Regions from separate parts of the Lysinibacillus telephonicus genome, predicted to be linked through region 2. Evidence: riboswitches for the same ligand, from Rfam matches in the RefSeq annotation. Region 2 holds a riboswitch; each other region holds the start of a gene.

Region 1 (4,231 bases), 190 kb from region 2:
TCCATTGAGGCACTCATCTGTTGTGATGATGCAGCAACATTTTGTGAATGATCGTTAACCTCTAAACTTGTTTTCGAAACTTCCTCTATATGGGCTACAACTTCCGCTATATGTTTTTTCATGTTGCCCATTGCTACACTAACATCAGATATTCTTGTTGTGACATCAAGTACGGCATCCTTAATTTCTCCGAAGGCTCTTCCACTTTCATTTACAAGTTTCATTCCTTCTTTAGCCGAGTTTGCCCCTTGATTAACAAGACTCATTGAATCTTTAATTCCTTCTTTAATATCATTAATAATTTCATTGATCTGCAATGCTGAATGACTAGATTGCTCTGCAAGGTTTCGTACTTCGTCTGCTACTACCGCAAATCCCTTTCCATGTTCGCCAGCTCTTGCCGCTTCGATTGCAGCATTTAAAGCTAATAAGTTTGTTTGCTCTGAAATTGACTGTATCATCAAACTAATTTGACTAATTTCGTTCGACTTCTCATTTAATAGGCCAATTTTTTCAGCAGAAGAGCTCACATTTTTATCTATTTCACCCATTTGCTTTACAGTTTGATAAACAACATCACTACCTTGTTTAGCAGTTTCTGCTGAAAAATGAACAGACTGACTTACATTGTCCATGCTCATTGACACATCATCAACATGCTTAAACACTTCATTTATAATCCCTACAGCATTCTTCATTGCCACATTTTGTTCTTCTGTTCCAGAGGCGACGCTTTGGATAGAATCAGATATTTGATTCGAGGCTTTTTGATTCTCAATAGAAGATGCTGCCAGTTCCTCAGATGTAGCTGATAATGCCTGAGATTCTAATGAAATCTTTTTAATCGTTTCTTTTAAACTATTAGACATAATATTGTAATTCTTACCCATATCTCCAATTTCATCATTTGATTTAATCTCAACTAATTGAGTTAAATCACCTTGAGACATGGCTAATGATACATCACCAATATTTTTGATTCTTCGTGTTATACCTTGACTCACGAAAATAGAAACGATTATAGCTATTACTGCAATAATTCCACCAATAATAGAGATATTTGTGCGGATGGAGTTTGCCGTCGCTAAAAGTTCACTCTTTTCGATGACAGTGATATATTTCCAGCCTTCATTTTTTGATGTGACTGTGTTTAATACATATTCTTTTCCATCAATTATTGCTTCAAATGAACCATCTTTACTTAAATCCTCTAGTTCCGGAACATTCAGTTCGGAAATTGGTTGGAAATTCAGTTCTGGATTCTTTGGATTTGCAAGGATTGTTCCATCCTCTTGCGCTAGAATTACATAACCATTTTCTCCTATGCTGATTTCCTTAATCATATTTGTTAAACCATCTAGACTTACATCCAGACCTAACACACCTATTTCTTTTCCGTCCTTTTCAATCGTAACAACATTACTTACGATAATTCCCTCTATTCCAGTTGCTGCATAGGCGCTTGTTAACTTTACTTTTCCTGGATCTTCAGCTGCTGTCGTATACCAAGGACGATCTCTTGGATCAAAGCCTGCTGGCACAGGACCCTCTGGATATTGGACATAACCTCCATCCGATGTGCCTATATAAACATAAGCTGCATTTGGATGACTCTCACTAAATTGAGAAAACACCTCATATATTGCTCGCTCTTTTTCCCCATTAGTAGAAGGAGTCATGTCAATTGAATCTTCCCCTGCTACATCCATATAGGAGGTAATACTTGAATCAGCATTTATAACAGATGGGTTGGTAGCTAGTAAACTCACGTTTTCCCTAATAGATTCAAAATACATAGAAATTCCATTATCAACCTGTTTAATTTCTCTTTCACTAAAATTGAGATAATCTTTCTCAGTTATTTTGCTAACTGTATTATTTACTAAAAATCCAACAAAGATGATCGGTACTAACGATAGTAATAAAGAATAAATTAAAACTTTTGCTTTAAATGAAAATCTTCTTTTATTCATATTGCCAAACCTTTCTATTGTTTTAGTGAAACTATTAGAATTTCCACATCTTGCACGTCAATAAACTGTTATCATCCCTCTCTAAAACTTTCACTACACAAAGTTATTGCTAAATATTATAAATGTACAAAAGCTTGTTTTATAATTAGCAATCATCTAGCTTATGGAATAAAACTTGCCAAAAAAAAACTACTCTATTTTTCATAGAATAGCCAAAGGATTTAAATTAGTAAGAATCCGTAAATTTGGTAACCAGGCGATCATCGTTTAAATTGCAGGATTTTGATTCATCCTACTAAACCTTAGACCCTAGGCTTTGCGTCCTACCCTTTCGGAATAGTTTGCCTTTATCTTCCATAAATATAAGATTAAACTCATCTCTTATAATAATCGCATGTAATTATACAAATTTCAATAATTTATGACAATAAAACCAAAATACTTATTATTTTCTACAGGAAAAACTATGCACTATATTATAATCGGGATAATTAAATCTTCCTAGAAATACTATTGTAAATGCAATACGAAGGTTCTATGGCTAAATGAAAAAGACTCCTTCTCTGATCTATTAGAACAGTACCTTCCTCTATTAGAATGAGTAAGCCTGAAAATCAAAAAAACACCATCTCTTAGGTTAATTGCTGAGAGATGGCGTTAAGAGTAATACTATTTAATTTAAAGTTTGATTGCTAATTCAAGCTTCTTGATAACCGCTCAAACACTGTTTGCCTTACAGCATGCTCTCTGAGTTACAAGGCATTTTAACGCAACAGATGTCCATGCCTTATTTGGGGCAATGTCAGCGCTTACTAATTAGTCATCATCTCGGTGAATTTCTACCCTCATCAACAATTGAAATAACCATGGAAACTTCAAATTTTTCGCTTCTCACACCTGAAATAATTTTTTAGCTAAATCTAATGTAATATTACTCATAATAATAGGCCATTTGTCTAACTTATTTATTTAAAATTTCATGAGGATCAATGACAAACTTCTTGGAAGCTCCCTGATCAAATTCAGCATATGCAGCTGGTGCTTGATCTAAAGAAATTGGTGTTGCATTTACAGCTTTAGCAATTTGCGCTTTCCCGCTCAGGATAGCCATCATTAAGTCACGGTGATATTTCATAACCGGTGTTTGACCAGTTACAAACGTATGAGCTTTAGCCCATCCAAGCCCCAAACGAACCTTTAATGTACCGATTTTCGCATCCTCATCGACTGCCCCCGGATCACCTGTAACATATAGACCAGGAATACCCAGTCGCCCTCCAGCACGGGTAACTTCCATTATGGAGTTTAATACAGTAGCTGGAGCTTCACCGGTCCCTTTACCATGTCCGTGGGCTTCAAAACCGACACAGTCAATCGCACAATCGACCTCTGGACTTCCTAAAATCTGTTCAATTTGTTCTCCAAGATTTGGATGTTCTCTAAGATTTACTGTTTCACAACCGAAGCTCTTAGCCTGTGCTAGTCGCTCACTATTTAAATCACCAACGATAACTACAGAGGCCCCTAAGAGTTGGGCAGAATGGGCTGCAGCCAAGCCAACTGGTCCAGCTCCAGCAACATACACAGTAGAACCAGGCTTTACACCAGCACTCACCGCACCGTGATAACCTGTTGGGAAAATATCAGAAAGCATAGTTAAATCAAGGATTTTTTCCAGAGCTTGATCTTTATCTGGAAATTTCAGCAACTGGAAGTCTGCATAGGGAACCATTACATACTCGGATTGCCCACCTACCCATCCACCCATGTCCACGTAACCGTATGCGGAACCGGGACGATCTGGATTAACATTTTCGCAAATATGTGTATTCTGTTCTTTACAACTGCGGCAACGACCACAAGCAATATTAAATGGTACGGATACAAGATCTCCTTTTTTTATAAATTCGACATCTCGCCCTACTTCAATGACTTCACCCGTAATTTCATGACCAAGAACAAGCCCCTCAGGAGCAGTGGTCCGGCCTCGAACCATATGTTGGTCACTTCCACAAATATTCGTTGTTACAACCTTTAGAATTACGCCATGGTCACACTTACGACCTACATTTAAAGGATTTACTCCTGGCCCATCTCTTAGGATCAAGTCTGGGTAGCCAATATCTTCAACAGCTACTTTCCCTGCCCCTCTATAAACTACGGCTCTGTTTCCTGTCATTCATTTTCCCCCTTCATTTTTCTTACCTTAACTACGAAGTTTTTACATCCCCATTGATAGAGTTATCAAAGTTTTTTCT
Region 2 (4,231 bases):
TGTAATAGATTACTTCTCTCTATTAGCATTTAAATGAAGTGTTTTTTATTTTATATATCCATGAATAGTATCCGCCAAGAGTGAGGTTTTGGTAAATATTTACCACCTATGAACAGCACTTCTTATATGGTAATATCATAGTTGGTTAATTTGTTGATACTTGTAGGAGGAAACACCTTGTTTTATATTAAAAAGCTCATTTCCTTTTCTCAAAAACAGAGTAGTATTAAAAATATATTTGATAATCAGGTGCATGTTCATTATGATGAATTACTTTTATTTTTAAAAGAACAAGGAGGCAATCATGCTTCGCATTTAATATTTTTAAAAGATAAAGAACAATTCTGGACTAAAGATAGAAATGCACTTATTGTTTATAAGCAAATCTTCAATAAATTGGTAGTACTTGGTGATCCTATTGGAGATGAATCATACATACATAATGCAATTAATGAATTCAATGAATATTGTAAATTGAAAAATTTGAAACCAATCTTTTACCAAACGAGCCCTCGATATATGCAATATTATCATGAGTCTGGATATCGCTTTGTAAAGTTGGGGGAGGAGGCGATTGTAAAACTTGCGGGATTTTCTCTCGAAGGAAAAAAGGGAGCAAAATTACGAACTAGAATAAATAAATTCTCCCGTAATGGGTTTACATTTCGTGTTGTAGAACCTCCTTATTCAAAAGAACTTCTTTTAGAGTTAAAAGCAATTTCTGATTCATGGTTAGGTGGAGGAAAGGAAAAAGGATTTTCAGTTGTTTCTCACCGAGAAGACTATGTTGCTCGTTTCCCAATAGCTCTTATGCATGATCCAGAAGGAAAAATTATTGCATTTGCCACCTTGGCAACAGATTACAAACAAACCTTGATAATTGACCTTATGAGAAAATGTAAACAAAGTCCGCATGGAACGATGGATGTATTATTTTTACATATTTTTGACTGGGCAAAAAACAAAGCCTACCAAAATTGTAGTTTAGGAATGGCCCCATTATCGAATGTAGGAAATTGCAAGCATTCATTTATTAGTGAAAAAATCATTCGTTGTATCTATCTTTATGGAAATAAAAAGTACAATTTTAAAGGGTTAAGAGAGTTTAAAGGTAAATTTGCTACAGAATGGGAACCAAAGTATTTGGCATATAAAAAATCATTTTTACCAATTATTTTCCTTCAACTTGTTTTATTAATAAATCGTAAACAATCATCCAGAGAACCTTTTCCAGGCAAAGGGAAAGTTATTGCGAAAAAAGGTAATAAGTTGCGTTATGAATAAAGAAATAGAATTCTTTGTAGTGCGTTTATAGAAGGATTAGAACTAGAAAAATTTTGAGAGGGAAGAACGGTGTTGTTGGGTAAAGGTTTATTTCAAAAGTTTATTAAATATAGTTTTGTAGGTTGTATTAGTACGTGTATTTACTTTCTTTCTGTTTTTGTTTTAGTAGAACGATTTCACAATGAACCTGTAATTGCTTCAGCTATTGCCTTCATTATAATGACTATTGTTTCGTTTTTTTTGAATGTACGTTATACATTTGGTAGTAATGTTACATATCAGAAACTATTGCGTTTTTTTATTGTATCCACAATTGGTTTTACACTGAATTTCTTGCTAATGTTTTTTATTGTACGTATCCTTGATTATCACTATTTTGTAGGGGAGTTAGTTACAATTTTAGTAATCCCTATTGTTAATTTTATATTAAATAACTATTGGACTTTCCAATCACAATATTAAAATGTACTTAATCCTTAATTGAAAATAATAAATTTTGCATTCTAACATCACGATGATATATACATAATGATTTGTAATTCTCGGACACTCTTTATAGGGTGTCTTTTTTGTTCATTTTAGTTAATTATATATATTTGGCTTCCTAATAAAGTAAATTAGCATTTATTATTTCACATTTTTAAAAGATGATTAGTAGTAATATTCTATCTATTCAGAATTAATAAAATTAGAAAAATGACCCAATCCACATGGTATTATTACGTCATAATGTAAATAATTACAATAAAAGCAAACTCATTGAAAAATGAGGACGCAAAGCTTCAGGTCTAAGGTTCATTGCTATGACGGCTGGGTTGCAATCTATTATGAATACAATTTTTTTCTAACATTTTGCAACCCTTTTTTCAAAGGGCTTTTTTTTGTAAGTAAATGTTTTTTATTTTAAATTTCCAATTTATAAAGAACGTTTATAAAAGGCTTTAAAATAAGCAATTGGAGGAATGACAATGGATTTTAAAAGTGTACAACAACTATTTCCAAGTGAGGATGGAAGCAAGCTTCAACAAAAGGCATTCTTAAAAAATATTGAAAACTTGGTAATGAACATCGACAATTTAAAAAATCCTAACAAATCTACGTTAGGTACTATTCAAGAAAAAAGTGATGATTTTTATAAAGAACTTATAGAGAATACAAATACACCTCAAACGGGAATTGAAATGGAACAAGTTGTCCATGAGTTAATAAATCTCTCAAAGGGAAGTCCTTATCAAACAAGAAACTATGTAACTAATTCTATTCCGCTAGCAAGTATTCCGGGAGTTATCGGCCAATTAACAGCATCTTTATTAAACTCAAATAGTTTGTGGGATGTTTATGGACCAGCAGCGACAGAAGCAGAGGTTAGAGTTATTTCGATGATGTCAAAGATAGTGGGATATGATTATACAAAAAGCTGGGGCTATACGACATGGGGTGGTCAAGGAGCTGTATTTAACGGCTTGCGGCTTGCGATTGTTAAGCAATTTCCAAACTCAAATAAGGAAGGCATTCCAAATAACTTATATTGCTTTGCTTCTGAAAATGCTCATTATAGTTTACTAAAATCTGTTGAGGCAACTGGAATTGGGAGCAATCATTTAATAACTGTTAAAGCAGGATCAGATCATTCCATGGACTTAGATGATTTAAGATTAAAACTGGAAAAAGTCATTCAAAATGGAGGAATTCCAGTTTATATTGTTGCAACTACAGGAGCAACTGATAGTTTTGGAATCGATGATGTTAAAGCAATTAAAGAAATAGCTGCTGAAATAGAAGAGAAATATCAATTAAAACCAATTCATATTCATGCGGATTCTGCGATGGGCGGATTTTATAGCTTTTTCCGTGAATATGATTTTATGAACAATCCACTTCAATTTGAAGAAGAAGTATTAACAAGTCTGAAGAAAATAAATAATCGAATGAAATATATTCATCTTGCTGATAGTTGTTGTTTTGATTTCCATAAACTTGGACAAAACCCTTACAACGCAAGCCTTTATTTAGTTAAAAATGGACAAGACTTTGGCTTACTTGACCTAGAGGAATTTGATACACCGTATGTAGGCAATCGAGGCTATGGAAGCTACCATACAGGATATACTTTAGAATGCTCGCGAATGGGAAGCGCAATTTCCATCTATGCATCATTATTAGCTTTTGGTGTGGAAGGTTATCAACAATTACTAGCTAACTATATTCGTGTAAATTTAGCTTTCCGTAAAAAATTAATAACAAATTTCCCTAGAATAGGTATTACTAATAGCGAAACAATCGGACCAATTACTACTTTTAGATTGTATGAGAATAAAGCAAAATGGGATCTTGAAATAAGCGGAAAATTAAAGGTCGATGAAATTGAAAAAACAAACGAATTAAACGATCGATTATTTGAGATTTTAGGTAAAAATCGTGAAGATGTATTCTTTGGAGATACAAAAAAACAATGTATGGTATATGCTTCAGATTCAAAAGAACGACTTCCAGTTTATGTAGCAAAGTTTTTCTCAATTTCTCCTTATACAACAATAGAACATTTAGACCATATTACCACAGCTCTAGACAGTGCTATTAAAGAACTGGAGGAAATAGAAAATGAAGTTCTTATCTAAATTTAAACATTCTATTCTTATGAAATATGTTTTAAGTTTTGTCATTCCTATTGCAATATTTTCAATTTGTTTTAGCTTCATTCTATACACATTTTCACAAAGTATCGTAAATAACCATGTGCTAGTGCAATTTGAAAAAAACCTTGAGTTATTAGTACAAGAGGCGCAGTTGGAAATTGACCCATCTGTTGCGGAGGCTGCGGATGATGGAAATCAACAACAATATCAAGAACTTTTAAACCTTCTAAATAATTTTGCTGAAAAACATGATTCGATTCAGTTAATATATATTTTGACACAAAAAGATGGTAAAAGTTATATCGTTGGAG
Region 3 (4,231 bases), 590 kb from region 2:
ATATGCCATGTCCATAAAGGACGTGGCTTTTTATGTTTTTTACATAAGTTTTAATAGAATGATTAGTGGTGCCTCTCTTGAAAAGTGTTGGGAAACATTTTACAAGGAGGTTTTTTTATGTCTGGCAGAAGCCATGAAGAAGGTTTAAAGGATTTAACGTTATTAGGAAATCAAGGAACAAAATATTTATTCGAATATGCACCCGAAGTATTGGAGGCGGTGGATAATCTTCACTCAAACCGTGATTATTTCGTTAAATTTAATTGTCCTGAGTTCACAAGTCTATGCCCACTGACACATCAGCCTGATTTTGCGACAATCTATATTTCATATATCCCGGACAAAAAAATAGTGGAGAGTAAATCGCTAAAATTATATTTATTTAGCTTTAGGAATCATGGTGATTTTCATGAGGATTGTGTGAATATCATTATGAACGATTTAATCAAATTACTTGAACCAAGGTATATAGAAGTTTGGGGGAAATTTACTCCACGTGGAGGAATTTCAATAGACCCATGGTGCAACTACGGAAAACCAGGTACTAAATATGAAGAAATGGCTAATTATCGTTTAATGAATCATGACCTTAATCCAGAAAAAATCGATAATCGATAAACCAAGTTGAATCTATATAAATTAAGAAAGGGAAAATTCATGAGAATAATATTCTACCTATTATCCATTATCATCGCTAATGTTGTAACGGCAGCGTTTGCACCTTTACAATTAGGGATGTTTATCGTTCCGATGGGGACGCTTTTAATTGGATCAACCTTTATTTTTAGAGATCTTGTGCAAAATAAATATGGCAGAGCAAAGACCTATTTATTTATTTTTATTGCATTAATTTTATCAGGTATTGTTTCATTCATACTTGGGGATACAGTTTGGATTGTGATGGCATCTGCAATTTCATTTGTAATCTCCGAGACGGCTGATACAGAAATTTATACACGTTTGAAACTTCCGATTGCTTGGCGAGTATTATATAGCGGGATTGTTGGAGGATGTCTCGACTCTGTAATTTTTGTAGTAATTGGTTTAAGTCCGATTGGTGCAAATGTTTTACCATGGGAAGCTATTCCAGCGGCTATATTAGGCCAAATCATCGTAAAGACAGTAATTCAAATGTTCGGTGCACTAATTTATAACCGAGTTCGTGTAATTAATAGAAAACCTCTAATCTCAGAATAATAAATTATAGTTAATAATTTTCCTTAAAATAAGTTAATAGTAAAAAAGACTTACAAAAAGCGCAAGGATGTGATAATTAATATCATTCTTGCGTTTTGTTTTTAATACTTTTCTAACGAAAATCTCAAATTGATAAGAGTGAAATTTTTACCATATATAGACTTGCTTATAATAAAATGGTAACATAATAGAAAATTGCATTAATCAGGTTATTTTCCAGAAAATGCTTACAATTTAACTTAATTTGAAAAGGCAAACTCATTGAAAAATGGGGACGCAAAGCCACGGGTCTAAGGTTTGAAAAAACTATGATAGCCGGGTTGCCGAAAAATCTAATGAAGTTTTTGGCTGCTCACTTTTTGAGTAGATTTTTCAACGGTTTAGCGGGGGCGATTGCAATCATAAGGGGGATTATTAGTTTGGAAAGTGCAAAAAACCGTATCATTCTTATTTTATCTTCAATAATTCTTATAGCCTCAATAATTGTTCACTTCCTTCATCGAGTATTAAATGTTTCTTTATATTGGATCGATGAACATCCAATTCATCACATTCAGCAATCAGATTTAGTTCTTAACATTTTTTTAAGTATCCCTATACTATTACTCATCACAACGCTTTTCTTTTATCGTAAAAATAACGATCATTCAATAATACCTCTTTTGAATACATTGACAATTACATTTGGCAGTATGTCGATGATTGCTGGCGGAGAAGGAATGGTAGAATATCATTTCTCAATTTTTATGGTAGTTGCTATAGTTGGTTATTATGAAAAAGTAAATCTTATTATTGTTATGACTCTGCTCTTTACTATCCAGCATTTATTAGGTTTTTTCTTTTTAAGTGAATACGTGTTTGGACAGTTGGAATACCCATTTTCAATGCTTATAATTCACGCTTTATTTTTACTAGGAACTTCAGGTGCCATCACATGGCAAACGATTCAAAAGAGTAAGCTATTAGCGGATTTAGATCAAAAACAACAAAAACAACAAATTTTAAGTGGAGTAATCGAAAAACTATCAATTAGCTCTGAAAAACTAATAAATGCATCAGTACAGCTAAATGAAAATTATGATTTAAATAGATTAGCCATTAATGGGATGGCAGCAAATATTCGAGAGATATCTAGCGGTGCCGACATACAGAGGCAGCAAACGGAGGGCAGCTCTGCAGCAATTCAGGAAATCAACCATGGGATTCATGAAATTACCGAAACAGCTAAGGAATTATCCGAAATTTCAATAGCTACAGCAGATGAAGCAAATGAAGGAAATGTAATGATTTATAAAACTGTTCAACAGATGCAATTAATAAATGAAAAAGTAAGCTCATCTTCAGAGATGGTAAAAAAACTGAATCATCGTTCTGAAGAAATTGGTGATATCGTTAAAATTATTACAGACATTGCTTCTCAAACAAACTTGCTAGCTTTAAATGCTGCAATTGAAGCAGCAAGAGCTGGAGAGCATGGAAAGGGATTTGCTGTTGTAGCGGATGAAGTTAGGAAATTAGCGGAGGAATCAGTTGGTTCCGCAAGTAAAATTACAAGTATAATAAAGTCTATTCAAGAAGACACAGTCTCTTCAGCAAAATCAATGGATCAAGTAATTAATGAGGCGAAAACGGGATTAGAGGTTGTTAAAGAAACTGGCGAAATTTTTGGCCGAATTTATGAATCAATCAATGGTGTTGCAAATCGAATTAAACAGATTGCTTTATCATCAACAGATGTTTCAGCAGCAACAAAACAAGTGTCATTGTCCCTAAATGAAATGTCCTATTTTGCTGAAATGACTTCAGCAAATACACAAAATGTAGTTCATTCATCAGAAGAACAATTAGCCTCTGTGGAAATTTTATCGACTTTAATTACATCGTTAAATGATATTACATTAGAATTGCAGGAGCTAATTCGTGAAACAGAACAGTTAAGGTAAGGAAGAGTACCCTTTAATTACTAAACAAAAACAGACGCATCCTAAATATTTGGATGCGTCTGTTTTTAAAAAACTTAAAAATCAAAGTTGTCAGGGTCTGGACCTACACGGTGATTTTTATTTAATTGATTAATTTGCTCCACATGTTCATTTGATAGCTCAAAATTAAAGACATCTGCGTTTTCAACAATTCTGTGCTCTTTTGTAGATTTTGGAATAGTTACAACGCCGTTTTGTAAATCCCAGCGTAATATAATTTGAGCAATTGTTTTATTATAATGGTTAGCGATTTCTTGTAGAACTGGATGATCCAATAATTGACCTTGCGCAAGAGGAGACCAAGCCTCTACTTGAATTTCGTTTGCTTTACAGTAAGCACGTACTTCTTGTTGAGTTAACAGCGGGTGGAATTCTACTTGGTTAACCATTGGCTTAATTTCTGCATCTTTCATTAAGTCTTCAAGATGGTGAACCTGGAAATTACTTACTCCAATTGCCTTTACTTTTCCTTCTTTATAAAGAGTTTCTAAAGCACGCCATGCATCTTTATATTTTCCTTCAACAGGCCAGTGAATAAGATACAAATCTAAGTAATCAAGCTGAAGCTTCTTTAAGCTTGTCTCAAAAGCTGCAAGAGTTGATTCATAACCTAAATCAGAATTCCACACTTTTGATGTAACAAATAAATCTTCTCTAGAAAGTCCTGTCTCTGCTAGCCCTTCTTTAATGGCTTGCCCAACGCCTTCTTCATTTTGGTAAATAGCCGCTGTATCAATGCTGCGGTAGCCGTGCTTAATAGCATATTTGACAGCATTAACTAGCTCAGGCCCTTCTTCAACTTTAAAAACGCCAATACCAAGCCAAGGCATTTTAACGCCGTTATACAAAGTAGTTGTGTCTTGTAAATTTTTAATCATTATTTATTCCTCCAGTTTTTTTATAAAGTATTGAAACATTCCAGCAAATAAATTAGCGCACCACCACCTTATTTATTTGTAAGAGCTGTACTTCATAAAATCTTTCTTTTACCAAATAAGAAAGTATATGAATTTTTTAGCAATGTCCAGCAGCAAGATTCACTAAGTGCTTCC

The links. Region 2 has a riboswitch for cyclic di-GMP ahead of MKY04_RS18990 (pyridoxal phosphate-dependent decarboxylase family protein). Riboswitches for the same ligand answer to the same signal wherever they lie in the genome.
Region 1: linked by a shared signal. The riboswitch ahead of MKY04_RS19700 (methyl-accepting chemotaxis protein) and the one ahead of MKY04_RS18990 (pyridoxal phosphate-dependent decarboxylase family protein) in region 2 are both predicted to bind cyclic di-GMP.
Region 3: linked by a shared signal. The riboswitch ahead of MKY04_RS21760 (methyl-accepting chemotaxis protein) and the one ahead of MKY04_RS18990 (pyridoxal phosphate-dependent decarboxylase family protein) in region 2 are both predicted to bind cyclic di-GMP.

What each region holds. Positions count from the first base shown of each region.
Region 1 is NZ_CP155468.1:4,091,794-4,096,024, forward strand. Features, by position in the region: gene MKY04_RS19700 (methyl-accepting chemotaxis protein) at 1-1,973, opposite strand, end outside; cyclic di-GMP riboswitch class I at 2,218-2,329, opposite strand; gene fdhA (formaldehyde dehydrogenase, glutathione-independent) at 2,935-4,152, opposite strand.
Region 2 is NZ_CP155468.1:3,905,996-3,910,226, reverse strand. Features, by position in the region: gene MKY04_RS18995 (phosphatidylglycerol lysyltransferase domain-containing protein) at 178-1,284, shown strand; gene MKY04_RS22325 (GtrA family protein) at 1,354-1,746, shown strand; cyclic di-GMP riboswitch class I at 2,024-2,107, shown strand; gene MKY04_RS18990 (pyridoxal phosphate-dependent decarboxylase family protein) at 2,253-3,902, shown strand; gene MKY04_RS18985 (HAMP domain-containing methyl-accepting chemotaxis protein) at 3,886-4,231, shown strand, end outside.
Region 3 is NZ_CP155468.1:4,498,485-4,502,715, reverse strand. Features, by position in the region: gene queF (preQ(1) synthase) at 118-618, shown strand; gene MKY04_RS21765 (VUT family protein) at 658-1,197, shown strand; cyclic di-GMP riboswitch class I at 1,439-1,525, shown strand; gene MKY04_RS21760 (methyl-accepting chemotaxis protein) at 1,617-3,140, shown strand; gene MKY04_RS21755 (aldo/keto reductase) at 3,215-4,057, opposite strand.